3 regions of the Nitratireductor thuwali genome follow, and region 3 is predicted to be linked to each of the others. Evidence: predicted binding sites of a transcription regulator. Region 3 holds the regulator's gene; each other region holds the start of a gene.
The links. The regulator LexA, encoded in region 3, represses DNA repair genes until DNA is damaged. The targets are predictions, from matches to a motif close to TGTTCNNNNTGTGTTCNG.

Region 1 (9,716 bases), 3.8 Mb from region 3:
TATGCGCAAGGACGCAACCAAAGCGGAAAACCTGCTCTGGCAGGCGCTGCGCCGCGACCGGCTCGAGGGGCTGACCTTTCGCAGGCAATATCCGCTCGATGGCTACATCCTCGATTTCGTCTGCTTCAGCCTGAAGCTGATCGTCGAGGTGGATGGCGGGCAGCATGCGCAATCGGCGTCGGATGCAAGGCGCGACGCGCATTTCCGCCGCAGCGGATTTACGGTGCTGCGGTTCTGGAACGACGACGTGGTGCGCAATCTTGATGGCGTGTGCATGGAGATCCTGGCGGCTGCGGGGAAGCGGTGATGACCGTTGGTCGCGACGGCCCGCGCCCGATCCCCCCTCTTGCAAAATCTAACACTTAGCTCCGCTAAGATGATTTTGCTATCTCCCCCGCAAAGGGGGGAGATAGGCCCTGCATCACCCTCCCCGCCAACCTCCCGTGCTCAAGTTTGGCACGGACAGCGCAGCCCCTATCTCCCCCCTTGCGGGGAAGCGCCTGTTGTTCCGCCCAGAACTCTTTTCCGAACTTCAGCCACACATATGAAAGGAGGAAGTCGCCAAAACTCGCCCATCCACTTGATTTGAACACGGTTCGTCCAACTCCAACATGCCGCACGCCATCCCGTACCCAAGTATGCATCGGGCTGCCGCATCCGTACTCACGCCGCCGACCGGCTGCTATTGCTTGCTGAAAGCTCTCGTTGTTGGCGATTCTTTCTAATGACCGTTTGCTTGGCGACATAAGGTCGATATTCGCCAGATAGTGCCCGTGGCAACTCGTAAAGGCTTTACCTGAGCCACACTCGCAAAGTCCGAGTTTCTTTGCCATAACGCCCCGCTGCCGTTGTGCAGGAAAACCTACTCCGCCGCCTCTCTTTTCCGCCCCGGCCGGCGCTCCAGGAGCTCGCGCAGGAACTGCCCCGTATAGCTGCGCTCCTCGGCCATCACGTCGTCGATGGAGCCCTCCGCCACGAGTTCGCCGCCGCCGTCGCCGCCTTCGGGGCCGAGGTCGAGGATCCAGTCGGCGGTCTTGATGACTTCGAGATTGTGCTCGATGACGACGACCGTGTTGCCCTGGTCGACGAGCTCGTGGAGGACTTCAAGAAGTTTTGCTACGTCGTGGAAATGCAAGCCTGTCGTCGGCTCGTCGAGGATGTAGAGCGTCTTGCCGGTGGCGCGTTTGGAGAGTTCCTTGGAAAGCTTGATGCGCTGGGCCTCGCCGCCCGACAGCGTGGTGGCCTGCTGGCCGATGTGGATGTAGCCGAGGCCGACGCGGGCGAGCGTTACGAGCTTGTCGCGCACGGCGGGGACGGCGGAGAAGAACTCGACGCCTTCGTCGACGGTCATTTCGAGGACATCGGCGATGGACTTGCCCTTGAAGGTGACGTCCAGGGTCTCGCGGTTGTAGCGCTTGCCGTGGCAGACGTCGCAGGTGACATAGACGTCGGGCAGGAAGTGCATCTCGATCTTTATGACGCCGTCGCCCTGGCAGGCCTCGCAGCGGCCGCCCTTGACGTTGAAGGAGAAGCGGCCGGGCTGGTAGCCGCGCGCCTTGGCCTCCGGCAGGCCGGCGAACCAGTCGCGGATCGGCGTGAAGGCGCCCGTATAGGTGGCGGGGTTGGAGCGCGGCGTGCGGCCGATGGGGGACTGGTCGATGTCGATGACCTTGTCCAGATGCTCCAGCCCTTCGACCCGGTCGTGCTCGGCAGGATGCTCGCGCGAGCCCATGATGCGGCGCGAGGCCGCCTTGTAGAGCGTTTCGATGAGGAATGTCGACTTGCCGCCGCCGGAAACGCCGGTGACGCAGGTGAATGTGCCGAGCGGGATGTCGGCGGTGACGTTCTTCAGATTGTTGGCGCGGGCGCCGACGACCCGGACCCGCCGTTTTTTTGAGATCTCGCGGGTGGCGGAGGGCATCGGGATGGCCATGTCGCCGGTCAGATAGCGGCCGGTGAGCGAGGCGGGATTGGCCATGATGTCGGCCGGCGCGCCCTCGGCGATGATCCTGCCGCCATGAACGCCGGCGGCGGGGCCCATATCGACCACATAGTCTGCCGTCAGGATGGCATCCTCGTCGTGCTCGACGACGATCACCGTGTTGCCCAAGTCGCGCAAGTGGCGCAGCGTCGCCAGAAGCCGGTCGTTGTCGCGCTGGTGCAGGCCGATGGACGGCTCGTCCAGCACGTAAAGCACCCCGGTGAGACCGGAGCCGATCTGCGAGGCGAGGCGGATGCGCTGGCTCTCGCCGCCCGACAGCGTGCCGGAATTGCGCGACAGCGTCAGATAGTCGAGGCCGACATCGTTGAGGAAGCGCAGGCGCTCGCGGATCTCCTTGAGAATGCGCGCGGCGATCTCGTTGTGCTTGTCGTTCAGGCTCTGCGGGAGCGCTTCGAACCAGCTATTGGCGGCCCTGATCGACATGGCGGTGACTTCGCCGATATGCCGGCCGCCGACCTTGACCGCCAGCGCTTCCGGCTTCAGCCGGTGGCCGCCGCAGGCGGGGCAGGGGTGGGCCGACATGTAGCGCTCGATCTCCTCGCGCATCCAGGCCGATTCGGTCTCCTTCCAGCGGCGCTGCAGGTTCGTCACTACGCCTTCGAAAGGCTTGGTCGTGCGGTAGCTGCGCAGCCCGTCGTCATAGTCGAAATCGATCTTCCTCGTGCCGGTGCCGTGCAGGATCGCGTCCCGCGCCTCCTGGCCGAGGTCCCTCCAGCGCTGGCCGACCTTGAAGCCGTATTCGCGGCCGAGGGCTTCCAGCGTCTGCAGATAATAAGGCGAGGTCGATTTCGCCCAAGGCGCGATCGCCCCCTCGCGCAGGACAATGTTCTCGTCCGGCACGACAAGATCGGGATCGATGGCGCGCTGGCTGCCCAGCCCGTCGCAGGCGGGGCAGGCGCCGGCCGGGTTGTTGAAGGAGAAAAGCCGGGGCTCGATTTCGGAAATGGTGAAGCCCGACACGGGGCAGGCGAATTTTTCCGAAAACAGCATGCGCTCATGCGTTTCGTTCTTGGATTTGTTGGCGGAACCGCCTTCCGCCGTTTCGTGCTCGGGAAGGGGCCTGTCGGCAAATTCGGCCACGGCCAGGCCCTCCGAAAGCGCCAGGCAGGTCTCCAGCGAATCGGCCAGACGCGTGGCCATGTCCGGGCGCACGACGATGCGGTCGACCACCACATCGATGTCGTGCTTGTATTTCTTGTCGAGGGCGGGAGCGTCGCCGATCTCGTAGAAGGCGCCGTCGATCTTGACGCGCTGGAAGCCCTTCTTCTGCAGTTCGGCCAGTTCCTTGCGGTACTCGCCCTTACGCCCGCGCACGATGGGCGACAGGATGTAGAGGCGCGTGCCTTCCTCAAGCGCCAGCACGCGGTCGACCATCTGGCTGATCGTCTGGCTCTCGATGGGAAGGCCCGTGGCCGGCGAGTAGGGCACGCCGACGCGGGCGAACAGCAGGCGCATATAGTCGTAGATTTCGGTGACCGTGCCGACGGTGGAGCGCGGGTTCTTCGACGTCGTCTTCTGCTCGATGGAGATCGCCGGCGAGAGCCCGTCGATCTGGTCGACATCCGGCTTCTGCATCATCTCCAGGAACTGCCGGGCATAGGCCGACAGGCTTTCCACATAGCGGCGCTGGCCCTCGGCGTAGATGGTGTCGAAGGCGAGCGACGACTTGCCGGAGCCGGACAGGCCGGTCATGACGATCAGCTTCTCGCGGGGGAGGTCGAGATCGACATTCTTGAGATTGTGTTCGCGGGCGCCGCGAATGGAAATGGATTTGTGGTCGGGCATGCCCCGTCGCCGCCTTGTCTTGCTCTGTGCCAGTGTCCGGCGCGGGCCGGCTCGGCTACATGTAGGAAACCACGCGACATTGTCGATGGCGCAGCCGCATCCGCGCAAGGTCCGTTTTATGCTTTTGGGCCGCGCCTGCAAGCGAAAAAGAACAAAGGCCGAACGGTCTCCTGACAATTCGAGCTCCAGCCCGGCGCTTCGATCACTTTTGATGAACGGCCAGGCCCACATCTTGACGGCCGGATCGAGACTGCGCACATTAGCTGCGCATCGGGAGAAACAGGTAGAATCCCCAGGGATCGCCAATGTCTCTTCGGTGCAACGCGCAAGGAAACCAGGAGGGAGACATGAATCCACCTGACTGTTCCACGGGCTCCAGGCTCTAGCTGGAGCCACGGCTGCGCGCCGGAGGAACCCCTTGCCGGCTTAGGCGGCAGGGAATGCGGCTGAGGCAAATCGGCCGGACCGGCAGTTCCCCGAGAGTTGCCGGCATCTTCCAGGCGAGCGGCTGCCACATGAAAATCCAACCTGAACGAACCGGGCCTTCGGGTCCCGGAGAATGCCGGTAAAACGCTCCCGGCACGGGTAAAGTCCCAGGAAGGCCCTGCGCGCCCCGGACAGATGGCGGCAGGGCCTGATTCATGTCTGCCCGGAGCTTCCGGCTCTGCCCGGAGCTCCCGGAATGGGCTTGAGCCTCATTCTCCATCCGGCCTGCGGAGCGGGACGCTTGTCTGGCGAAAGGCGGCTGCCGGGTTGCGCGAGGCGCATCCGTAGTGTAGAACATAGAGAGAACAAATGAGCTGTGGACTATGACGTGCCGTGCAAGGTGAGGTGGCGCGCCCACCCGCACCATAGGCTATTGTCAACGAAGCCAAGATGTGGCGGACGGCCGGGAAGCCGGCTCCGCGGCCATTGATGTGCGTTTTTCAATTTCGGACGAGTGGAGTGATCCCATGGCGGGCAGTGTGAACAAGGTAATTCTGGTTGGGAATCTGGGCGCAGATCCTGAAATCCGCCGGCTGAATTCCGGCGACCCGGTAGCCAACCTGCGCATCGCCACGTCCGAGACATGGCGCGACCGCCAGTCGGGAGAGCGCCGCGAGCGCACCGAGTGGCACAATGTGGTCATCTTCAACGACAACTTGGCCAAGGTGGCCGAACAGTATCTGAAGAAGGGTGCGAAGGTTTACATCGAGGGCCAGCTGCAGACCCGCAAATGGACCGATCAGCAGGGACAGGACCGTTATACGACGGAAATCGTGCTGCAGAAGTTCCGCGGCGAATTACAGATGCTGGACACGCGCAGCCAGGGCGGCGAAAGCCAGGGCAATTATGGCGGCCAGGTCGGCCAAGGCGCCGGGCGCGGCTCCGATTTCGGCCAGTCGAGCCCGACGGACAATGCCGGCGGCGGCTATTCCCGCGACATGGACGACGAAATCCCCTTTTGATCGCCCTGAACTGTGCGGCCGCGGGCCGTGGAGACGGATCGGCATTCGATGGGAAGCGATGGAGAGTTCGAGCTGGTCTGGCGCGAGCCGCAGAGGCTTGCCGGCAAGATCTGGCAGGGCAGCTATCGGGACGCCGCAGAGGGCCGGGTTAAGCCCGTAATCGGCGAGATGGCGCAGCTTCTGCACCGGCTTGACCCCGGCCGGAAGCGCGGCGGCGTGATCGGCATCTCATGGAACGACATCGAAGGCGGCTTCCGCTACCTTGCGGCCTTGCCGCCGGCGCTGGCGGATGCCGCGACCGGCGACGGGATCGAGCATGTCGAATTGCCGCAGACGCGGCTCGCGACGGCCTGGCATGGTGCGGCCGACGGCGACGTTTTTGCCCATTACGAGCGCATGTTCGCCTGGATCGAGGCTCAGGGCCTAAGGAGGGTGAACGTGCCCTTCCACCATCGCGAGGAGTATTCGGCCGGCATCGATCTCGATGCGCCGCCGGAACTGCAGCTGATGGCGCCGGTCGCCGGCTGAGGCGGCTGCCGTATTGCGATGCTCCATGTTTGAGCATGATCCCGGAAAGTGGACACCGGTTTTTGGAAAAGATCATGCTCCGCCAAGAGGACAGGCGAGGCTCCGGCAGCCGGTTTTTCTCCGGCACCCAAGGTCAGCCGGCGATGCCGAACAGGTGCTTGACGCCGTCGGAGACGAACTGGACGGCGAGCGCGGCGAGCATCACGCCCAGGAGGCGCGTCAGGATGGAGCGGCCGGTCTCGCCCAGGAAGCCGTCGATGCGCTCGGCCAGTACGAAGACGATATAGGTCAGCGCGATCACCGAAGCGATGATCAGGGCAAGGGCGGCGCGGTCCGCCGGTCCGGCGAAACTTCCCGACAGCAGCACCGAAGCCGAGATGGCGCCGGGGCCGGCGATGAGGGGTATGGCGAGCGGGAAGGCGGCTATGTTGCGGATCATGTCGCGTGTAACGGCGCGTTCCGCGCTCTTTTCGTGGCGCTCCTGCCTGCGCTCGAAGATCATCTCGAAGGCGATCCAGAACAGAAGCAGGCCGCCGGCGACCCGGAAGGCCGGAAGCGTGATGCCGAAGACCTTGAGGATGGCTTCGCCGGCAAGGGCGAACACCAGCAGAATGGTGAGACCGATAAGGCTCGCCCGGACGGCGACCTGATTGCGCTCAGAGCGGTTCATACCCGCCGTCAGCGCCAGGAAAAGCGGGGCGAGGCCGGGCGGATCGACGGTGACGAGCAGTGTCACGAAGGCGTTGAGCAATGTATCGAAAGCCGGCATCGGCGTCTCCTTCCGCCCGTTACTGCTATAGCATTTTGCGGCCGGGTGGAATCTCCCGGCATCCGCATGAACGTGGCGAAACAGGAAGATGTAGAGGCCTTTGCCGGTCCTGGCGGGCGAACGGCGCTCGATCACGGCGGATGGGCGCCTGCAATCTTCCGGCGCCGAAACGGCCGCTGCCGGACGCGAAATCGGCCGGTGCGGCGAAACGCCTGTGCCGCGAATCGCCCTGCGGCACTATCTATTTGAAAAAGCTTCTGAAAATCCTCGTGAATAATAGCCTGTCCGGTTGGAGTCGCCGGCTCCGTTCCTATATAAGGATAAAGTGATTCTGTTAGCTGAATGTGACCCATCTTGACTGACCAGACGACGCCGAGCGGGCCGATCGGTCCCGACGACATCGAGCCGATCTCCATCGTGGAGGAAATGCAGCGTTCCTATCTCGATTACGCGATGAGCGTGATCGTTAGCCGGGCGCTGCCGGACGTGCGCGACGGGCTGAAACCCGTGCATCGCCGCATTCTCTATGCCTCCCACGAGAGCGGTTATCATTGGAACCGCAAATATGTGAAGTCGGCGCGTCCCGTCGCCGACGTCATGGGTAAGTACCATCCCCATGGCGACGCCTCGATCTATGACGCGCTGGTGCGCATGGACCAGGACTGGTCGATGCGCGTGCCGCTGATCGACGGGCAGGGCAATTTCGGCTCCATCGACGGCGATCCGCCGGCGGCCATGCGCTACACCGAGTCGCGGCTGTCGAAGGTGGCGCACGAGCTTCTGGAGGACATCGACAAGGAAACGGTCGATTTCCAGGATACCTATGACGGCTCCGGGCGGGAGCCCAAGGTTTTGCCGGCGCGCTTTCCCAACCTTCTCGTCAACGGCTCCGGCGGCATCGCCGTCGGCATGGCGACCAACATCCCGCCGCACAACCTGTCCGAAGTGATCGACGCCTGCGTCGCGCTGATCGACAATCCCGCCATCTCCCTGCAGCAGCTCATGGAAATGATACCGGGGCCGGATTTCCCGACCGGCGGCATCATCCTCGGCCGCTCAGGCATCCGCAGCGCCTATGAGACGGGGCGCGGCTCCGTCATGATGCGCGGCAAGGTCAATGTCGAGAATGTGCGCGGAGAGCGCGAGGCGATCATCATCACCGAGGTGCCTTTCCAGGTCAACAAGGCCTCGATGATCGAAAAGATGGCCGAACTGGTGCGCGACAAGCGCATCGAGGGCATCTCCGACATCCGCGACGAAAGCGACCGTCAGGGCTACCGCGTGGTGATCGAGCTCAAGCGCGACGCCATGGCGGACGTGGTGCTGAACCAGCTTTACCGGTATACGCCGCTGCAGACGTCCTTCGGCTGCAATATGGTGGCGCTGAACGGCGGCAAGCCGGAACAGCTCACGCTGACCGACATGCTGAAGGCGTTCGTTCATTTCCGCGAGGTCGTGGTCAGCCGGCGCACGAAATACCTGCTGCGCAAGGTGCGCGAGCGGGCCCATGTGCTGGTCGGCCTTGCCATCGCTGTCGCCAATATCGACGAGGTGATCAAGCTGATCCGGCAGGCGCCCGATCCGCAGACCGCCCGCGAGCAACTCATGGAGCGGCGCTGGCCGGCGCATGATGTGGAGGCGCTGATCCTTCTGATCGACGACCCGCGCCACAAGGTCAATGACGACGGGACGTATAATCTTTCCGAGGAGCAGGCCCGCGCGATCCTCGACCTGCGCCTGCAAAGGCTGACAGCGCTCGGCCGCGACGAGATTGCCGACGAATTGAACAAGATCGGCGCCGAGATCAGCGACTTCCTCGACATCCTGTCCTCGCGCGCGCGCATCCAGCAGATCATCAAGGACGAGCTTATCGCGGTCCGCGACGAGTTCGGCACGCCGCGCCGCACCGAGATTGTCGAGGGCGGTCCGGACATGGACGACGAGGACCTGATCCAGCGCGAGGACATGGTCGTCACCGTCACCCACAAGGGCTATATCAAGCGGGTGCCGCTTTCGATCTACCGGGCGCAGGCGCGCGGCGGCAAGGGCCGCTCGGGCATGTCAACCAAGGACGAGGATTTCGTCACGCGGCTGTTCGTTGCCAACACGCACACGCCGATCCTGTTCTTCTCCTCGCGCGGCATCGTCTACAAGGAAAAGGTCTGGCGGCTGCCGGTCGGCTCGCCGCAGTCGGTGGGCAAGTTCCTGCGCAACATGCTGCCGCTGCAGGATGGCGAGCGCATCACCTCGATCATGCCGCTGCCGGAGGACGAGGAAAGCTGGGGCGATCTCGACGTTATGTTCGCCACCACGCGCGGCACGGTGCGCCGCAACAAGCTTTCCGACTTCGTCCAGGTCAACCGCAACGGCAAGATCGCCATGAAGCTGGAGGACGATGCCGACGAGATCCTCGGCGTCTTCACCTGCACCGAGGGCGACGACGTGCTTCTGACGGCCGCCTCCGGCCAGTGCATCCGCTTTCCCGTCAGCGACGTGCGGGTGTTCGCCGGGCGCAGCTCCATCGGCGTGCGCGGCATCAACCTTGCCGATGGCGACACCGTCATCTCGATGGCGATCCTGGAACATGTGGAAGCAACGCCGGCCGAGCGCGCGGCCTATCTCAAGCAGGCAGCGGCCGAGCGGCGGCTCGCCAATGGCGAGGAGGAGGAGATCGCGCTCACCAACGAGGATGTCGGCGAGGAAACGGATCTGTCGCCCGAACGCTATGAGGAACTGAAGGCCCACGAGCAATACGTGCTGACCGTCAGCGAGTTCGGCTACGGCAAGCGCTCGTCTTCCTACGACTTCCGCGTCATCGGGCGCGGCGGCAAGGGGATTCGGGCGACGGACGTGTCCAAAAGGGACGAGATCGGCCAGCTGATCGCCGCATTCCCCGTGGCCAACGAGGACCAGATCATGCTGGTTTCAAATGCCGGGCAGGTGATCCGCGTGCCGGTGAACGGCATCCGCATCGCCAGCCGCGCCACAAAGGGCGTCACCATCTTCAACACCGCCAAGGGCGAGAGAGTGGTTTCGGTGGAGCGGATCTCCGAGCCGCAGGGCGAGGAGGAAGTGGCGGCCGAGGCCGAGGGCGTCATCGAGCCCGGGGCGGAACCGCCGGCCGATGGCACGCCGCCGTCCGAAACCTGAGCCGCAAAGACAAGGCGCCGCGGCGCCTTGTCTT
Region 2 (9,716 bases), 1.9 Mb from region 3:
GAATTGTAATGCGCGGGTAGAGACAGCGCAATTCCCCCTTGTAGAACCAGTAGATAGCGCCGGCCCCCTCTTCCGCCGCCTTTCCCATCGTGCCTAGCCATAGCGCGCCACAAGGATGCACCCGTGCATCGTTGGAGCGCATGTTCGGCCGGTCGGTTTCCACTTCCTGAAGCATCGTCAGATCGCCGGTGTTGCGGTCGCGCAACTGGAGGCCCGTCTCGGTCACCAGGAGCTGGCGGGCGTGGTCGACCATGGCGAGCGCGCTGGCCATGACCGGCAGATCATGCTGGAGAGCCTCACCCGTGGCCAGCGGCAACTCGATCATTTTCCGGCCCAGAATGTCGAACCAGAAAAGCGTGTCGGCCGCAGGATCGTAAGCGGGTCCTTCGCCAAGCTCGCAGGCGATACCGCAAAGGACGGAAACGCCGGTGCTGCTCATTGGATGCCTCCATCGACGATCATGGTCTGCGCCGTCATGCCGGCGGATGCCCCGGATGCCAGGAACAGGCAGGGTCCCACCATGTCCTCAGGTTGCAGGAGCCGCTTGAGGCATTGCTGTTCCAAAGTATCCTGCAAACCCTCGTCCGTCACCCATAGCTGCTTCTGACGCTCCGTCATCACCCAGCCGGGCGCAATGGCGTTGACACGTATGCCGTACGGGCCCAACGCGCCGGCGAGGCCCTTGGTGAGCCCGACCACGCCCCCCTTGGCCGCCGTATAGACGGGCAGGGTTCCAAGGTTCATCATGTAGGAGGTGGAGGTGAAATTGACGATCGAGCCGCGACCCGCCTTCTTCATGTCAGGCGTTACCGCCTGGATTGCGAAGAACTGATGGCGGAGATTGATCGCCTGGTTCCTGTCCCAGTATTCGGGCGTGACGTCCTCGATCTCATGCCGATCGTCCCACGCGGCATTGTTGACGAGCACGGAGATGGGGCCGTGGCTTTCCACGGCCCGGGCGATGGACGAACGCAACGCTTCCACGTCGCGCAGGTCTGCGTGCAGGAACAGCGGGACGTTGTCATGGGCCGCACCTAACCGGCCGACCAGGCTCTGGCCGGCATCCGCGTCGATGTCGATGAACGCCGTCCTTGCCCCCTGGGCGACGAAGCCCTCGGTCAGCGCGGCGCCGATGCCGGAGCCTCCGCCGGTAATGAGCACCGATGCGCCCTCAAGATCTGCAAAACGGCCGTTTGTCATCTGCGGCAACTCCCCGAATAAAAAATATTATTGCTGCGCCGGCCGGCGGCAAGGCCCCGATATCTAGCGCAACGGGCGGACCCGGAAAGCCGGTTCGTTGGCCCGTCCGTATCCAGATACAGTCAAGAGTGGTGTTGATCCAGGGCATTCCGCCGCAGCAGATCGCCTCTACCCGGCCACCTTGCGCAACTGCGCGCCGGGGCGCGATCGCAGAAAACCCAATGTCGCCTCGGCGTCCTTGGGTCTGCCAAAAAGATAACCCTGCCCGCCAGTGCAGCCGAACTGGATCAGCCTTTCGGCCTGCGCTTCCTCCTCGATGCCTTCGGCAACGACGTCCATGCCGAGCCCTTCGCACATGGCGAGGATGGCGCGAATGATGTGCTCGGAAGGCCGGTCGTTGAGAATGGAGGAGACGAAGGCGCGGTCGATCTTGAGCTTATCGAACTTGAAGTCGCGCAGGCGGCCCAGACTTGATTGGCCGGTACCGAAATCGTCCAAGGAGATGCGGATGCCCATGCGCCGCAGGTCTTCGACGATCTTCTCCGCCGATGCCGGATCGGACATCAGGCCGGTTTCGGTGATTTCGATTTCCAGCCGGCGCGGGTTGAAGCCCGTGCGCTCCAGTATCGCCAGTATCTGCAGGCCGGTATTGTGGTCCACCAGTTGCGAGGGCGACAGATTGAACGACAGGAACAGTTGCTCCGGCCAGTCGCGTGCCGCCTCGGTCGCCTTGCGCAAGAGAAGTTGCGAGAGCGGGCCTATGATGCCGCGCTCTTCGGCGATCGGAATGAAGGTCGCCGGCGAGATGGAGCCGAGATCGTGGTCCGTCCAGCGAGCCAGCGTTTCAAAGCCGACCGTGCGGCGGGTTTCGAGGTCGACGATGGGCTGGAAATGAGCCTCCACATCGCCGGCCGCGACAGCCCGCCTCAGTGCCTGTTCGATGCGGGTCACGCGCTTGGCGGCCTCTTCCATCTCGCGGGTGTAGACGACCACGACACCGCGGCCGGAGCGCTTTGCCTGGTAAAGAGCCGTCTCGGCCTTTGACAGGAGAAGGTCTGTGGTCTCCTCCTCCGTGTAGAAGAGCGAGCAGCCGGCCGAAGCAGAAAGGCGTGCGGTGCGGTGGCCAACGTCGTAGGGCGCCGAGAGGATCTCGATCAGCATCTTCGCGCGATCGGCGGCCGCCTCCTCGCTGAAGACCATGGGATAAAGAAAGGCGAACTCGTCGGCACCGATGCGGGTCACCGTCGAATGCTCGTCCATCGCGGCGCGCAGGCGCATGGCCACCTGCTGCAGTATCTCGTCGCCTGCCGTGCGCCCAAACAGATCGTTGATGGGCTTGAAGCCATCGAGATCCAGCACACCGATGGCAAACGGTGCCGGGTCGTCGGCGCGATCGGCAATCAGGCGATTGACCTTGTCGAAAAAGCGATGCGTGTTGCCGAGCCCCGTCAAGGGATCCGTCAGGCTCGTCTCCTCGCCCGAAAGGCCTGCCGTCAACCCGTGTGCCAGCGGGGTCTTCATGTTATTTCCCTGTGATTTCAAGGCCGTTTGGGGCGGAGGATGAAGATCAAACGTTTACGAAGCGTATCGAAGATAACATTTTCGTGTGCACAACGCCGCCGGCCCCGAGAATGATGCCCGCTTGACAGCCGGACGGGCCCGGCGTCATCTGCCGGCCTTTCCTGAACGCGCATGGAGAACCTCCACCGATGCCGCTGAAAACCGCCTTTCAGATGGACCATATCTCAAGTGTTTCGATCGCCGGCGATACGAGCTTCGCGCTGGCGCTGGAGGCGCAGAAGCGCGGGCACCAGCTTTTCCACTACACGCCGGACCGGCTCTCGCAGGTGGGCGACAAGGCGTTTGCAATGCTGGAGCCGCTTCAGGTGCGCGACGAAGCCGGCAACCATTTCACGCTGGGCAAGGCCGTGCGCACCGACCTGTCCGAGATGGATGTGGTGTTGCTCCGTCAGGACCCGCCCTTCGACATGCACTACATCACGACAACACATATCCTGGACCGCGTTCATCCCGGAACCCTCGTGGTCAACGACCCAGCATGGGTACGCAACAGCCCGGAGAAGATCTTCGTCACCGAGTTCTGCGACCTGATGCCGGATACGCTGATCACCCGTGATCCGAGAGAAGTTGACACCTTCCGCAAAGAGCACGGCGACATCATCGTAAAGCCGCTCTACGGGAATGGCGGCGCCGGCATCTTTCATCTTCAGGAAGCGGACCGCAACCTGGCGGCCCTGCTTGAACTGTTCATCCAGACCTTCCGGGAACCGTTCATCGTGCAGCGCTACCTGAAAGAAGTGCGCGACGGCGACAAGCGCATCCTGCTCATCGAGGGCGAGCCGGTGGGAGCCATCAATCGGGTGCCGGCGGAACATGATTCGCGCTCCAACATGCATGTGGGCGGACGGGCGGAACCGGCCGACATCACGGCGCGCGAGCGCGAGATATGCGCGCGCATCGGCCCCGCGCTGCGCGAGCGCGGCTTCGTGCTTGTCGGCATCGACGTCATCGGCGGCTACCTCACGGAAATCAACGTGACCTCGCCCACGGGCGTGCGCGAGGTGCAAAGGTTCGGCGGCGCCGACGTGGCGGCGCTCTTTTGGGACGCGGTGGAGACGCGGCGCGGCGCGGTGTAGACACGAACCAGACGCAGCCGGGGCCGGATGTTCCGCGCCTGCAACCTGTCGCAACCGTTCTGCAACCCGGCCATGCAACTTGTTCCCTGAATGTTCTTGCCACGTCCTGCAATCTGTGCTTGTGTTTGGGAACTGGCACGCGCCGCCGCTCCGGGCCCGGCGCGGAAGAGCCGGCACGGCAAGCTGCGGGGCAGGGGGTGGCGGATTATGGTTTCGCGCGTGCGGACGATTGCGTTCCAGGGGATCGAGGCGGTGCCCGTCGATGTCCAGGTGATGGTGGCGCCCGGCAAAATGGGCATGCATATCGTGGGCCTGGGCGACAAGGCGGTGGCGGAAAGCCGCGAACGAGTGCAGGCGGCGCTCCATGCCTCCGGACTTTCGATGCCGCCCAAGAAGGTGACGGTCAATCTGGCGCCAGCCGATCTGCCCAAGGAAGGAAGCCATTATGATCTTCCTATCGCGCTTGGGCTGATGGCTGCGCTCGGGGCAGTGCCCGGCGATGCCTTGAGCGGCTATGTCGTATTGGGCGAACTGGGGCTCGACGGCACAGTCGCCCGCGTGGCCGGGGTCCTGCCTGCCGCGATCGGCGCAAACGCGATGGGGCGGGGGCTGATCTGCCCGCATGATTGCGGTCCGGAGGCGGCGTGGGCCGGCGCGGATATCGACATTCTGGCGCCGCGCAGCCTGATCGCGCTCGCCAATCACTTTCGCGGCACCCAGGTCATGGGCCGCCCCGAAACCGCCATGCAGCCCGCGTTGGGCGATCTGCCGGATCTGGCCGACATAAAGGGCCAGGAAAGCGCCAAACGCGCGCTCGAGGTCGCCGCCGCCGGTGGCCACAACCTGCTGATGATCGGGCCGCCGGGCGCGGGCAAATCGATGCTTGCGCAAAGGCTGCCGTCGATCCTGCCGCCGCTTTCGCCCAGGGAACTCCTCGAGGTTTCCATGGTCTCATCCATCGCCGGCGAACTTGCGGACGGGCGGCTTTCCGATCGCAGGCCATTTCGGGCTCCGCACCACTCGGCTTCCATGGCAGCGATGGTGGGCGGGGGGCTGCGGGCAAGACCGGGCGAAGCATCGCTGTCCCACCACGGCGTTCTGTTTCTCGACGAGTTGCCGGAGTTCGCACCGCAGGTGCTGGATTCCCTGCGGCAGCCGCTGGAAAGCGGCGAATGCGTGATCGCCCGCGCCAACCATCGGGTCAGCTATCCGGCGCAAATACAGCTCGTGGCTGCGATGAACCCCTGCCGCTGCGGCATGGCCGGGGAAGCGGGACATAGCTGTGCACGCGGTCCACGCTGCCAGGCCGACTACCAGGCGCGTATCTCTGGGCCACTGCTTGACCGGATCGACCTGCGCATCGAAGTGCCGGCGGTCAGCGCCGGAGACCTGATCCGCCGCGAAAAGGCGGAAGACAGTGCGACGGTGGCGTTGCGTGTGGCGGCGGCGCGCGATGCGCAGCGGGAGCGCTTCACCGCACTGGGCCTGCCAGCCTGGACGACAAATGCGCGCTGCTCAGCGGCCATGATCGAGGACATCGCAAAACCGGATCCCGCCGGCGCGGCGCTCTTGAGCGAAGCCAGCGAGAAACTGGCCCTTTCCGCCCGTGCATACCACCGCATCCTGAAGGTTGCGCGAACGCTGGCTGATCTCGAAGGCGCCGAGCACGTCGGCCGAATTCATCTGGCCGAGGCCATTTCTTATCGTGTGGCCGGGCAGCGGCTGGCAAATGCGGCGTGAGGCGCATTAAGGGCCGCCTGCCGTCCGGGGCGGCGCTGGAGGGAGTGATGGATCGGCAGGGCAGCTTTGCAGCCGTCTTTGCCCAGCCCGCGGCAGAACGCCTTTCCTGATCCCATGGAGCTATTTCGGGAAGTTGAATCGGTTTTCCGGAAGTGCATGAAATCAGGTCGTCAGAGCGTTGTGCGTCCATTCGAGCGCTACACAAGGACGCTCTACGCATCGTTTCGCGAAATGGCATCTTCCGCATATGCGGAAACAGAAGAAGGCAGTCCTTCGTTCGCAAGTCAGATGCACGGCCTTCTGGAGCCGGATTACTGCTGCACTGCGCCCACAAGAAGGTTGTTCTCGCCGCGCAATGTGACCCAGCGGCCGGTGTGGTTGCTCGCCTGGCGCTTCAGGTAGCGGTAGCTGGTGTGGCTCCACAGCTTCACATCGTTGTTCAGATTATCGAGGATATAGTCGCCTTCATCGGTCCGCACTGTCAGGACGGCATGGCCTTCGCCATCCCGTTTGCGCACGACGGTGATGAGAAGGTTCGCAAGGGATATGCCTGTGGCGCTGAGGCGCCGGCGCTTCTCGAGAACGAAGTCTTCGCAGTCGCCAATGCCTTTGGCGGGATAGGTCCAGAGCTCGTTGACGCCGTAGATGTCGACGTCGTTCAGTGGCTTGACCGATCCGTTGACCGACCGGTTGACGGAAGCAAGGCGCCGCATCAAACCGCTACTCATATGCTCAGGCCCGTTGTCAGTCGGGCGCTGAGCGCACTCCCGCGGCCATTTTTTGCAGAATTCATAATGCCCGATGGGCTGGGAGGTGTAGCCGCCCGTCGCCATCAATCCCGTTGCGCCCGCTTGGCCCGCTGCCATGCCAATGGCAACAAACAGCCCCATTGCGGTCCCGCGAACCGCCCGCCCAGCAGCCATTGCGCCGCTCCCACTTTATTTATTTTCATTAATGTGATGTTAACGGAGCAAGCCTGGGGGCTGTCAATTCGTTTTTTTATGCGTCCACTTGAACGTTGCTGAATGGCTCGCGATTGGCTGCTCATGTTGCCAAATTGCTATAGCCTGCCGGGTGCAGGCATCTGCAAAGCCGCAACAGTCTTCCGGGCCAGCCCTTCGGAGGCGGCGAATCAGGTGCGTGGAGACCTGCTGCGTTTCGGGCGAGCCTGCGCCTTGCCGCCGGTGGCGGCGGTGCTTGCCACGAAATCCACGATCCGCGGCACGATCTGCGCCCGGAAACGCGAGCCGTTGAACACGCCGTAGTGCCCGACCGAAGGCTGAACATAGTGGCTGCGGCGGGACTGAGGAATGTTGACGCACAGATCGTGTGCGGCTTGGGTCTGGCCGAGCCCGGAGATGTCGTCCTTCTCGCCTTCGATCGTCAGAAGAGCAACCTTCGAGATGGCGGCTGGCTCGACCGGCTCTTCCCGGTGCATCATCTTGCCCCTGGGCAGGGCGTGCTTGACAAACACCGTATCCACCGTCTGCAGATAGAATTCGGCCGTCAGGTCCATCACCGCCAGATACTCGTCGTAGAAGTCGCGGTGCTTCTCAGCCGAATCGCCGTCGTTCTTCACCAGGTGCATGAAGAATTCCTTGTGCGCGATGATGTGCCGGTCGAGGTTCATGCTCATGAAGCCCGAAAGCTGCAGAAAACCCGGATAGACTTCGCGCATGAAGCCCGGATTGGGCCACGGAACCTGCATGATGACGTTCTCGCGAAACCAGTCGATGCCTCGCTCCTCGGCCAGCTGGTTCACTGCGGTTGGATTGCGGCGGGTATCGATAGGGCCGCCCATCAGGATCATCGAGGCGGGAAGGTTCTTGTCCCCCCGGCCTTCCATCAGCGCGATCGCCGCCAACACCGGCACCGATGGCTGGCAGACCGCCATGACGCTGGCCTGGGGCCCCAGCAGCGCGAACATGTCGATGATGTAATCGATATAGTCGTCGAGATCGAACCGCCCGTCGGACAGCGGCACCATGCGGGCATCAGTCCAGTCGGTGATGTAGACGTCGGCGTGGGGCAACATGGCTTCGACGGTGCCGCGAAGCAGGGTGGCGTAATGGCCCGACATCGGCGCGACCACCAGGAGCCTGGTGCCGGGGTCCGAACCCGCCGGCAGATCGCGCTCGAAATGGATAAGCCTGCAGAACGGCTTTTGCCATACGACACGCTCGCGAACGCCTACCTGCCTGCCGTCGACAGCGGTCGTCTCGATGCCGAAGTCCGGTTTTCCGTAGCGGCGCGTGGTGCGCTCGAACATTTCTGCCGTGGCCGCGATCGAGCGGCCCCAGGCGGTGCTGGCGGCGGGATTGAAGGGGTTCGAGTAGAACAGCCTTATGGCGTCTGCGTAGGCGCGGGCAGGCTGGATCGCCGCATGATGAAATTCATATAGCTGATAATACATCGCCTGTTCAATTTTCCACGGCCACCGGGCGGAACGCGGAACGCGCGTTCACTGCGACCTCGCGTGGAGAGTACCATGCCCATGCTGCAATGCAACACAAAGACAGTGTACAAACGATCGGCCCCTCAGCCGTCATAGCCCTCGACAATGATCATTTCAGCGTCCGCGACTTCCTGCCGGATCGCTTTGGCCGCCTGGTACTCAGCCGAATGGTAGCAGTCCTTCGCGGCCTGCAGGGACGGGAACTCTATGACGACATTGCGTCCGCGGCCCCGGCCTTCCATCGCCTCATAGGCTCCGCCACGCGCGAGGAACTTGGCACCGTGCCGCTCGAAGGCCGGTTTGGCGGTGGCGACGTAGTCCTTGTAGCGCTCGGCGTCGCGGACATCGACATGGGCGATCCAGTAGGCTTTAGTCATTACGCGTTCCTCCCAGAGGTGGATCAGGCCTTTGCGGCCCCGTTCATTTCTTCAAGGATGGCAAGGGCGGCTGCCCTGCGGTCGGGCGCGGCGACGATGGGGCGGGCAACCACGAGATGGCTCGCGCCGGCGCGAACGGCATCGGCCGGCGTCAGCACGCGTTTCTGATCACCGGCGACCGCTCCAGCGGGCCGGATGCCGGGGGTGACGACCGCCATTTCCGGCCCGACGATTGCGCGAACGGCCTTCGCCTCTGCTGCGGAGCAGACGATGCCGCCCATGCCGGCGTCGCGCACCTGTTCGGCGCGGCGCAGCACCAGCGTGTCCGGGTCGTGGTCATAGCCTGCCTCGGCCAAGTCGGCCTCGTCCATTGAGGTCAGCACGGTCACGCCAAGCAGGCAGAGGCCGGAGCCGTGCGCCGCCTCCACAGCAGCGCGCATCGCCTTGGGATATGCGTGCAGCGTCAGCATCGTCATGCCCATGCGGGCGACGCTTTCCACACCCTTCGCCACGGTGTTGTCGATGTCGAGAAGCTTCATGTCGAGGAATATTTTCTTGCCCGACCCAGCGAGTTCGCGGGCGAAATCGAGGCCCCCGGCAAAGGCGAGCTGATAGCCGATCTTGTAGAAGGAAACGGTCTCGCCCAGTTCCGCGACCGCTTTCTCGGCTTCGCCGAGGCTCGGCAGGTCGAGCCCGACGATCAGCCGCTCGCGCATGTTCTGGCTCATCGTCTCAGATCTCTGCACGTGTTGAAAAAATGCGCGCATGCTCAATAAGCGCGCGGCAGGTTCTCGTCATTGCCTTCTTGAGGCGGTCCTCGATGAAATCACCGTTCTCATCGAAAGCTTCCTGCGCACGCGGAACCGAGCATTGGGGCGTGATGACTTCCGCCTGGCAGTTCACCAGCGTGGCGCGGAGATGATTGAGGGCGCGGATGCCGGCGTAGTTGCCGTCAGAGGATGAGCAAAGGGCGATGATCTTGCCGCTGAAGGCGCGGAAGCGCCGGCCTTTCTCATCCGCCTTGACGCGGCTTACCCAGTCGACAGCGTTCTTCAGCAGCGGCGGCACGGAGGCGTTGTATTCGGGGCTGGCGATGAGAACGCCATCATGGGCGCCGATCATGTGCGCCAGCTTCACGGCGTTTTCGGGGATTCCCTTCTCGTTCTCCAGATCCTGATCCATGAGAGGCAGAGGATAGTCGGCAAGCGAAATGCGGGTTACGTCGGCGCCCAACAGAGCCAGTTCCTTCGTCGCCGCATCCGCAGTCATCCCGCTCAGGGCACCGCT
Region 3 (9,716 bases):
CTCGCGATGGCGGTCGCCGCGCTCGAACTGCGAGACGGGCTCCCCATCCCACAGCAGGCCCAGCCATGACAGACCGTCGAGTATCGCCGCCGTGGCGGCCTCCGTCGAGCGCTGCCGGTCGGTGTCCTCTATGCGCAGGAGCATCTTGCCGCCGGTATGTCTGGCGTAGAGCCAGTTGAAGAGCGCCGTGCGCGCGCCGCCGATGTGGAGATAGCCGGTGGGCGAGGGGGCGAAGCGGGTGATGACGGGACGGGACATGCTGGTTCCTGAATGTTCGGGTTGCGGCGCGGCTGTGGCCGTCGCGGCTGGAAATCGGCTGCCCGTCATGTAGCATAGGCCGCTTGGGGTGCAAGCCTGCGGGGTGTTCGGGCGTGGCGGACGACAAGGCGGCAGCGGCGGACAGCGAGCGCGGATTGTTCCTGCCGGGAACCGCGCGTCCGCTCGCGCCGCCGGCGCCCGTGCCGGCAGACATGCCCGAACAGCGGCCACAGCTGCCGGCCTTCATTGCCTTCTGGCGGGGGGTTCCCACCGCGATCTCGCGGGACGCGGCGCGCGGCGGGACGTTCCTGTGCCTGCCCGTTCTTCTGGGCGCGGGCGTGGCGGCCTATTTCGCGCTGCCGTGGGAGCCTGAAGCACTGCCGCTGGTGCTCTCGTTATGCCTGCTTCTGGCCGTCACGTTCCTTTCCCGCGATCGTCGCATCCTGCCGTTCATCAGCGGCGCGGTCCTGCTGATCCTGGCCGGCGCCTTGCTGGGCAAGCTCGAAACCTGGCGCTCTTCGACGCCGATGATGGGATCGGACGTGACCACCAGGATCACCGGGCGGCTGGTGAGCCTGGAGCACCAGGCAAGCGGGCGCCTGCGGCTGACGATCGACATTGTGGCGACCGAGCGGCCCCGACTGCGCTATCCGCCCGCCCGCGTGCGGCTAAGCGCCCGCGCGGTGCCGGAGGGCCTTGCCGCCGGCGACGGCATCACCGGGCTTGCCAGCCTGATGAGCCCTTCCGGGCCGGTCCGCCCCGGCGCCTATGACTTTTCCTTCTCAAGCTATTTCAACGGGATAGGAGCGGTCGGCTTCTTCCTGTCCAACCCCGAGCGGGCGGCGGTGGCGGCGGATGACGGCGTGACCGCGGGGCCGGCGCGCTGGCTGCAGGCGGCGCGGGAAGGGCTCGCGGCACGTATCAGGCATGCGGTTCCCGGCGCCGAAGGGCAGGTGGCAGCCGCCATGATCGTCGGTATGCGCGCCGGCATACCGGAGCCTATAAACGAATGGCTGCGGCGCTCCGGTCTTGCCCACATCCTGGCGATATCCGGGCTCCATATGGCTCTGGTGGCCGCTACCGTGATGGCAATGGCGCGGGCGGGCGCGGCCCTCTTCCCGCAATTTGCGCAACGCGTGCCGGTGAAGAAATACGCCGCCGGCGCGGCGCTCGCATTCTGCACGCTCTATCTGTTCTTCTCGGGCTCGGCAGTGGCCGCCCAGCGCAGCTACATCATGCTCGCGGTGATGCTGGCGGCGCTGCTGTTCGATCGCGCCGCCATTACCATGCGCAATCTGGCCATCGCCGCGCTGATCATCATCATCATCTCGCCGCACGAGGTGGTCGGTCCGAGCTTCCAGATGTCGTTCGCCGCCACAGCGGCGCTCATTGCCGCCTATGCCGGCTGGACCGACTGGCGCATGGGCCGGCGGGAACGCGGCCGCGTGCCGCCAGCAGGCCTGGCGCGCAACCTGTTGCGCACAGTGCTCGTTTTCGCCGCAGGGCTCGCAGCGACGTCCGTGATCGCGGGATTGGCGACGACGCTGTTCGGCGCGTGGCATTTCCAGCGCGCTTCGCCGCTGGCACTGCCGGCCAATCTGGCCGCCATGCCGCTTGTCTCGCTTGTGGCGATGCCCGCGGCGGTTCTTGCGATCTTCGCGATGCCCTTCGGCCTCGACGGGTTCTTCCTGTCGATCATGGGACGCGCCATAGCGGCGGTCATCGCCATCGCCGAATGGATATCCGACAGATCCCCCATCGATGCCGTCGGCCTGATGCCGCTTCCGGCGTTTCTGCTGCTGACGGTGGCCTTCGTCGTGGCCGTCCTGTCGACCACGCGCGCAAGGCTGCTGGCCGCGCCGCTGGCGGTCGTCGGCTTCGGGCTTCTTGTCGCGCGCGAGCTGCCCGCCGTGCTGATAAGCGAGGATGGCCGGCTGATGGGGGTGAGGACGGCCGATGGCGGCCTGGCGGTCAACCGCGCCCGGCCCAACGGTTTCACGATGGACGATTGGACCCGTGCCCTGAATGCCAAGATGGTGGTCAAGCCGCTGGTTGCCGGCAAGACCGCTGCGCCCGAGATGAAATCCCGCCAGTTTTCCTGCGTCAACGGGCTCTGTCTTATAGATAACCCGGCTGGGCATCTTATTGCCCACGCCGAGAATGCCGCAGCGGCAAAGCCAGTCTGTGAAACAGCATCCCTAATCGTCGTCGACGACGCAACGGCTTCAAATCTGTGCTCCGGGAGCAAGGCACTCGTCTTCACCAAGCGCGACCTCGCGCTCAGGGGAAGTGCGGCGGTCTGGCTGGCGGGTCCCGGCGAAGCGAGGACCGAATTCGCCCAGGCGATCAGCCAGCCCTATCGGCCCTGGCACACGCAGCGGCAATATTGGCGCGCCGCCCGCGGCCTTCCGCCTTACCGGCGCAAGACAGGCCAGGATCAGTAGCGCCGGATCAGCCCGATAAGCTTGCCCTGAACCTTTACCCGGTCGGGACCGAAGATGCGCGTCTCATAGGCGGGGTTGGCCGCCTCCAGCGCGATCGAGGCGCCCTTGCGGCGGAAGCGCTTGAGGGTCGCCTCCTCCTCGTCGACCAAGGCGACGACGATTTCGCCCGGATTGGCCGTCTGCGTCTCGCGGATGATCACCGTGTCGCCGTCGAAAATGCCGGCCTCGATCATCGAGTCGCCTTTGACCTCGAGCGCGTAGTGTTCGCCGCCCGTCAACATGTCCGGCGGGACGCCGATGGAATGCGTCTGGTGCTGAATGGCCTCGATAGGCACGCCGGCGGCGATCCGGCCCATGACAGGCACGGAGATTACACTGACGTCGTCGTCATTGCTCGCCGAGGGCTTCGGCCGCGAAGATGCGGCGGGCCTGCCAAGGCTGCCCTGGATCACGCTGGGCGAGAACCTGCGCTGGGCGTTGAGTCCCGGAGCGATGGAATCGGGAAGGCGCAGCACCTCCAGCGCCCGGGCGCGGTTCGGCAGGCGGCGGATGAAGCCGCGCTCCTCCAGCGCCGTGATCAGGCGGTGGATGCCCGATTTGGAAGCAAGATCCAGCGCCTCCTTCATCTCGTCGAAGGAGGGCGGAATGCCGGTCTCCTTCAACCGCTCGTGAATGAAGAGCAGCAACTCGTGCTGTTTGCGCGTCAGCATTGTTCCAACCTCGGGAATCAGAAAAACAAAACCAGAACAGACCGTATCTGTTCCATTTGTGTTCCGCAATACCCAAAATACAGGCAGGATTATCGCAGCATCAGCACGCGGCAGCGCTCTCCGGCCGCGCTCGCCGGGGCGCCGGGTTCGCGGATGATAAGGGCGTTGGAGGCGGCCAGGGTCGACAGCATCGACGAATCCTGCACATCGAAGGGCGAGGCCATCAGCCCGTCCTGCCCGGAAATGACCGAGGCGCGCACGTAGTCCTGGCGATGGTCGTTGGCCTTCATCGGTTGGGCAAGAATGGCCGAGCGCAGTTCGGGCAGATAGGTGCGGCCGGAAAACCGGGCGACCAGCGGCCTCAGGAACAGATGCGAACACACGAAGGTCGAGACCGGATTGCCGGGCAGTCCCAGAACCCGCGTTCCGCCGAACCGGCCGAACATCAGCGGCTTTCCAGGTCGCATCGCGATCTTCCAGAAGGCGAGCTCCATGCCTTCGCCGACAAGCACCTCGCGCACCAGATCGTGCTCTCCCACCGAGGCGCCGCCGAGCGTGACGATGATGTCGGCCGCCTCGCCCAGCGCGGCCCGTATGGCGCCGGCGATGGCGGCGCGATCGTCGCCGACGATGCCAAGATCAACGATTTCGGCGCCGTCCGCACGCGCGAGCGCCGCCACGGACAGATTGTTGGATGCCACGATCTGGTCGGGGCCGGGCTCGGTTCCCGGCGGCACGAGTTCGTCGCCCGTGGCGACGATGGCGATCCGCGGACGGCGCACGACCGGCAGGCGGCCATAACCTGCGGCTCCGGCCAGCGAGAGGGCGGCGGGATCGAGGACGCGGCCGGCATCGAGGAGAACGTCGCCTTGCTCGAAATCAAGCCCGGCGCGCCGGATATGGCGGCCGGGCTCCACGCTCTCCCGTGCCTCAACGACATCGCCGTCGGCCTCGGCGTTCTCCTGGATGAGGATTGCATCGGCGCCCTGCGGCATCGGCGCCCCGGTAAAGATGCGCACCGCCTCGCCGGGACCGAGCCTGCCCGCATAGCGCTTGCCGGCGGCGGAAGCTCCGATCAGGCGCAGGCGGGCCGGTGGGTTTGCCAGGTCGGCAGCACGCACCGCATAGCCGTCCATGGCGGAGGCATCGAAGGGAGGCTGGGTGCGCCGCGCGCTCAGCGCCGAAGCCAGGACCCGCCCGGCGGCGGCCGCTATCGGCACGTCCTCGCTGTCCAGCGCGCGCACGCCGTCGAGCATGCGGTCGAGCGCCTCGTCAACCGGCAGGAGCGCCATCGGACCCTTGCTCCCGCCGCCATTCCCCGGATTTTCCGCCGGTCTTGCTGACCAGCCGCACATCGGTGATTTCCATGGATTTGTCGAGCGCCTTGGCCATGTCGTAGATGGTCAGGCAGGCTATGGAGACCGCCGTCAGCGCCTCCATTTCCACGCCCGTCTTTCCGCTTACGCGCACGGTGGCGGTAACGCGCAGCCCGGGCAGCGCCTCGTCCGGAACGATGTCGACCACGACCTGGTTGAGCGCCAGCGGGTGGCACAGGGGGATCAGCTCGTGGGTCTTCTTGGCGGCCATGATGCCGGCGATGCGGGCTGTGGCGATCACGTCGCCCTTCTTGGCGTTGCCCACCAGGATGGCTTCCAGCGTCGCCGGGCTCATCGACACCGCGCCTTCGGCAACGGCTACGCGTACGGTCTCCGCCTTCGCGCCGACGTCGACCATGCGGGCTTCGCCGCCGGTTCCCAGATGCGTAAGCCTTTCACTCTCGCCTGCCATTATTCGGCAGCCTGCGTGCCCGTCTCGCGGCCCAGAAGCGCCCGCGTGGCGGCGGCGACGTCGTTGTGGCGCATGAGGCTTTCGCCGACGAGGAAGGTTCCGATGCCGGCCTTAAGAAGCCGCAGGCAATCCTCATGGGTGAAGATGCCGCTTTCGCCGACGATCAGGCGGTCGTCCGGGACCATGGGTGCAAGGCGCTCGGAAGTTTCAAGCGCGGTCTCAAAGGTCCGCAGGTTGCGGTTGTTGATGCCGATCAGCGGCGAATCCAGGCGAAGCGCGCGCTCGAGCTCCGGTTCGTCGTGAACCTCGATCAGGACATCCATGCCAAGCGCGAAAGCGGTCTCCTCAAGTGCCTTCGCCTCGTCGTCGGCAACGCTCGCCATGATGACAAGAATTGCGTCGGCGCCCCAGGAGCGGGCCTCGTAGACCTGGTAAGGCTCGAACATGAAGTCCTTGCGCAGCACCGGCAGGCCGCAGGCCGCGCGTGCGGCGGTCAGGAATTCTGGCGCGCCCTGAAAGGAAGGTGCGTCCGTAAGGATCGAAAGACAGGCCGCGCCGCCCGCCTCATAGGCCCTGGCCAGGGCGGGCGGATCGAAATCGGCCCGGATGAGCCCCTTTGAGGGGCTGGCCTTCTTGACCTCGGCGATCAGCGCGAGACCGCCGGCCGCGCGCCGGGTCCGCAGGGCTTCGAAGAAGCCGCGCGCAGGGGCGGCATCGCGTGCGCGCGCCTTGATCTCGTTCTCCGGCACCGCCGCCTTGGCCGCGGCGATCTCGCCGCGCTTATAGGCCTCGATCTTGCGCAGAATATCGACCATGGCCCTACCTTACGCCCGCCGGTTGGAGATTTCGACCAGCTTTTCCAGCCTTGCCAGCGCCGAGCCGCTGTCGATCGACCGGGCGGCCAGTTGCACACCTTCCGTGATGCTGCCCGCCTTGCCGGCCACCACCAGGGCGCCGCCGGCGTTGAGAACAGCGATGTCGCGGTAGGCGTTCTGCGCGCCTTCCAGCACGGCCCGCAGCGCCCGGGCGTTGTGCTGTGCATCGCCGCCCCTGATCTCGTCGATCGAGACGCGCGCAAGCCCCGCTTCCTCCGGCGTCAGTTCGAAGCAGCGCACGAGACCGTCCTCGAGGGCGGCAATCTGGGTCGTGCCCGTGGTCGACATCTCGTCGAGGCCGTCGCCGTGCACCACCCACGCTCTTTCGGCGCCCTGCTGCTTGAGCACATGGGCCAGCGGCTCGACCCACTCTTCGGCGAACACGCCGACGAGCTGGCGCTTGACGCTGGCCGGATTGGAAAGCGGGCCGAGCAGATTGAAGATCGTTCGCGTGCCCAGCTCCACCCGCATCGGGCCGACATGGCGCATGGCCGAATGGTGGGCCGGCGCGAACATGAAGCCGAGGCCGGCCTCGCGCACGCAGGCGGAGATCGCCTCGGGCCCGATCTCGATATTGACCCCGAGGGCAGCCAGACTGTCGGCCGCGCCCGAACGCGAGGAAAGCGCACGATTGCCGTGCTTGGCCACGGGAACGCCCGCGCCGGCCACGATGAAGGCGGCGCAGGTCGACACGTTGTAGGTCCCCGAGGAGTCGCCCCCGGTGCCGACGATGTCGACGGCGCCTTCCGGCGCATCGACCGGCAGCATCTTCGCCCGCATTGTCTCTACGGCGCCGCTTATTTCGTCCACGGTCTCGCCGCGCACCCTCAGCGCCATGAGGAAGCCGCCGATCTGGCTCGGCGTGGCTTCGCCCGACATGATGATGTCGAACGCATCCCGCGCTTCCTCGAAGCTCAGCGACCTGCCGGCGGCAACGGTCGCGATATGTGCTTTCAGATCCGCCATCGGACGATCAGAAGCTGAGCGCTTGCTGGATGGCGCCCTGGTTCACCGTCACGCCATGTTCGGCCTGAAGGCGGGTGACGAGTTGGTTGACCAGATCGTTGGACAGGTTCTGCTGCACGGATCGCGCCAGATCGTCCGGCAAAGCATCCGCCGACGCGGTGGCGGGCGCAAAGACCTCCGTTACCTTGAACAGGAACTGACCGTCGCCGGCAGGATTGTCGAAGATGCCCGTTTCGCCCTGAGCGACCGAGAAGACGGCGGCCACGCCGTCCCGTCCGATGGTCGCATCGTTCGCCTGGCGTTTGAGCCCGCGCCGGACCTCCTTCTGCAGGCCGAGCTCGGAAGCGATCTCATCCAGCGACTTTCCCGCCTGCACCTCTTCCTGGAGTTCGCGGGCGCGTGCCGTCAGCTTTTCGCGGGCCCGCTCATCCTTCCAGTCGGCCACGACCTTCTCGCGCACCTCGTCCAGCGAACGGTCGCGGGCCGGAACGACATCGGCGACCTCGTAGAACAGGAAACCGTTGGATCCCAGATTGAGCGGCGGGTTCTCGACGCCTTCCTCGGTGTCGAAGGCCGCCGAAATGAGGTCGCTCGAAGCGGGCAAGTCGCGGATGATCTCGCCGTCGGGATTCTGGCCGGTACGGTCGACCGCCTCGACGGTCTCCATTTCCAGCTTGAGGCTGGCGGCGGCTTCCTGCATCGACTGGCCGCCCGCCCGTGCGTCTTCATAGGCGTCGTAGGTGTCCAGCAGGACCCGGCTCGCTTCGTCCAGCGCCAGCTCCTGCCGGATCTCTTCGGAGACTTCCTCCAGCGGCACGGCCCTTTCGGGCAGCACCTCCACCACGCGGACGAGCGCCGGACCGAAGGGACTGTCGATCACGTCGCTGGTGTTTCCCTCCTCGACCGAATAGACCGCCTCGGCAATGGCCTCGTCGGCGATCGCCTCGCGGGTCATCTCCTCGAAGCGCACGTCCGAAGCCGGCGCGCCGCTCATCGACAACAGATCGTCAAAGCTCGATCCGGTCCTGAGGGCCTCGCGCGCGGTCTCGGCCTCCTCCCGGGTGGAATAGGTGATCTTGTCGAAGGTCCGCCGCTCGGCGGTCGTGTATCGGTCCTTGTTCTCCTCGTAGTAGGAGCGGACCTGTTCGTCGGAAATCACCGACGGGTCGGCTATGTCCTCGGGCTCGAGCTTCACATAATTGATCTGGCGGTACTCGGGCGCCGCATAGCGCTCCTTGTTTTCCTCGAACCAGCTCTGGAGCTCTTCCCCGGTCGGCTCCTCGATGGGCTCGACCAGGCTGCGCGGCAGCGCCACATATTCGATGGTACGGTCTTCGCCGCGATAAAGGGCGATGCTCTCGAGCAGCGTCTGCGGCGCCGAGATGCCGCCCGAAACGGCATCCACGATCTGCTGCCTGACGGCGGCCTGTTCGCGCTGCCTGAGATACTCCTCCGGCCGGACGCCGGACTGGCTGAGCACGAATTCGAACTGACGACGGTCGAAGCGCCCGCTGGCGTTCTGGAAAGCGGGGTTCGAAGCCACGAACTCGGCGACCTTCTGCTGGGAAACGCCGAGATTCATCTCGCTGGCCGTTTCCTCCAGTGCCGCACCTGCCGCCAGCTCGGCCAATACCTGGTTGTCGAGGCCGAAGGCGACGGCCTGCTCGCGCGTCACCCGCGTTCCAAGCTGTTGGGATATCTGCGCGATCTGACGGTCGTAGGCCAGCCGGAACTCCTGGGCCGATACCGACGTGTCGCCGGCGGTCACGACGGTTTGATTGGCATCGGAGAACATCTGCCCGGAAATGCCCCAAACGGCGAAACTCATGACCAAAAGAACAAGCAGGAGCTTGGCGATCCAGGTGGTGGCTGCGTGTCGGAGGCTTTCAAGCATGCTGGTTCCGATGTCTTTCCGGTTGAACTTAAACAACGACCAATGGGCATAACGCCCCCGCGCGCCACTGTCGATTGCTTTGTGGCCGTATTTTGGTAGTGAACAGGTCGAAGGTCCACCAGATCGAACGGAACGCCATGACCCCCGACATCCGCCCCCTGATCGCCGGAAACTGGAAAATGCACGGAACGCGTTCTTCCCTGAGCGAGCTGAAGGCCATGGCCGAGGGCTTCGCGCAATACGCAGGAAATGCCGACGGGCTGATCTGCCCGCCGGCGACCCTGCTTCACGAGGCGGCGGCGACGGTGCGGGGGCTGGCGTTCTCGATCGGCGGCCAGGATTGTCATGCCGAGGAAAAGGGCGCTCACACCGGCGACATTTCCGCCGAAATGCTCGCCGACTGCGGCGCTGCCCATGTCATCGTCGGCCACTCGGAACGCCGGACCGACCACGGCGAATCGGACGAGACCGTCGCGAAAAAGGCAAGGGCGGCCTGGCGCGCCGGGCTGGTGGCCATCATCTGCATCGGCGAGACGAGGGATCAGCGCGAAGCCGGCGAGACGCTCCGCGTGCTTTCGCGGCAGATCTCCGGCTCCGTTCCCGACGAGGCCACGGCCCACAACACGGTCATCGCCTATGAGCCGGTCTGGGCGATCGGCACGGGCCTAACCCCCACGGCCGACGACGTGGCGGAGGCGCACGCCCATTTGCGGGCCGAGCTTCGCCAAAGGCTTGGCGAGAAGGCGGAGCGGATGCGGATCCTTTATGGCGGCTCGGTCAA

Region 1: NTH_RS01080 (single-stranded DNA-binding protein) is a predicted target of LexA. The motif match lies at 4,564-4,581, and genes of this name have one in related genera.
Region 2: NTH_RS10410 (YifB family Mg chelatase-like AAA ATPase) is a predicted target of LexA. The motif match lies at 3,938-3,955, and genes of this name have one in related genera.

What each region holds. Positions count from the first base shown of each region.
Region 1 covers NZ_CP030941.1:224,147-233,862, reverse strand. The annotation lists gene NTH_RS01090 (endonuclease domain-containing protein) at 1-307, shown strand, start outside; gene uvrA (excinuclease ABC subunit UvrA) at 863-3,787, opposite strand; gene NTH_RS01080 (single-stranded DNA-binding protein) at 4,741-5,235, shown strand; gene NTH_RS01075 (GyrI-like domain-containing protein) at 5,284-5,763, shown strand; gene NTH_RS01070 (MarC family protein) at 5,897-6,532, opposite strand; gene gyrA (DNA gyrase subunit A) at 6,887-9,682, shown strand; gene NTH_RS01060 (hypothetical protein) at 9,716-9,716, opposite strand, start outside.
Region 2 covers NZ_CP030941.1:2,147,062-2,156,777, reverse strand. The annotation lists gene NTH_RS10430 (SMP-30/gluconolactonase/LRE family protein) at 1-439, opposite strand, end outside; gene NTH_RS10425 (SDR family NAD(P)-dependent oxidoreductase) at 436-1,200, opposite strand; gene NTH_RS10420 (putative bifunctional diguanylate cyclase/phosphodiesterase) at 1,369-2,721, opposite strand; gene gshB (glutathione synthase) at 2,910-3,857, shown strand; gene NTH_RS10410 (YifB family Mg chelatase-like AAA ATPase) at 4,065-5,597, shown strand; gene NTH_RS10405 (transglutaminase-like cysteine peptidase) at 5,909-6,520, opposite strand; gene NTH_RS10400 (polyhydroxyalkanoate depolymerase) at 6,730-8,010, opposite strand; gene NTH_RS10395 (DUF1330 domain-containing protein) at 8,136-8,429, opposite strand; gene pyrF (orotidine-5'-phosphate decarboxylase) at 8,453-9,157, opposite strand; gene NTH_RS10385 (NADPH-dependent FMN reductase) at 9,162-9,716, opposite strand, start outside.
Region 3 covers NZ_CP030941.1:4,026,337-4,036,052, forward strand. The annotation lists gene gltX (glutamate--tRNA ligase) at 1-258, opposite strand, end outside; gene NTH_RS19520 (ComEC/Rec2 family competence protein) at 372-2,702, shown strand; gene lexA (transcriptional repressor LexA) at 2,696-3,412, opposite strand; gene glp (gephyrin-like molybdotransferase Glp) at 3,502-4,704, opposite strand; gene moaC (cyclic pyranopterin monophosphate synthase MoaC) at 4,685-5,200, opposite strand; gene trpC (indole-3-glycerol phosphate synthase TrpC) at 5,200-6,015, opposite strand; gene trpD (anthranilate phosphoribosyltransferase) at 6,025-7,041, opposite strand; gene NTH_RS19550 (SurA N-terminal domain-containing protein) at 7,049-8,935, opposite strand; gene tpiA (triose-phosphate isomerase) at 9,073-9,716, shown strand, end outside.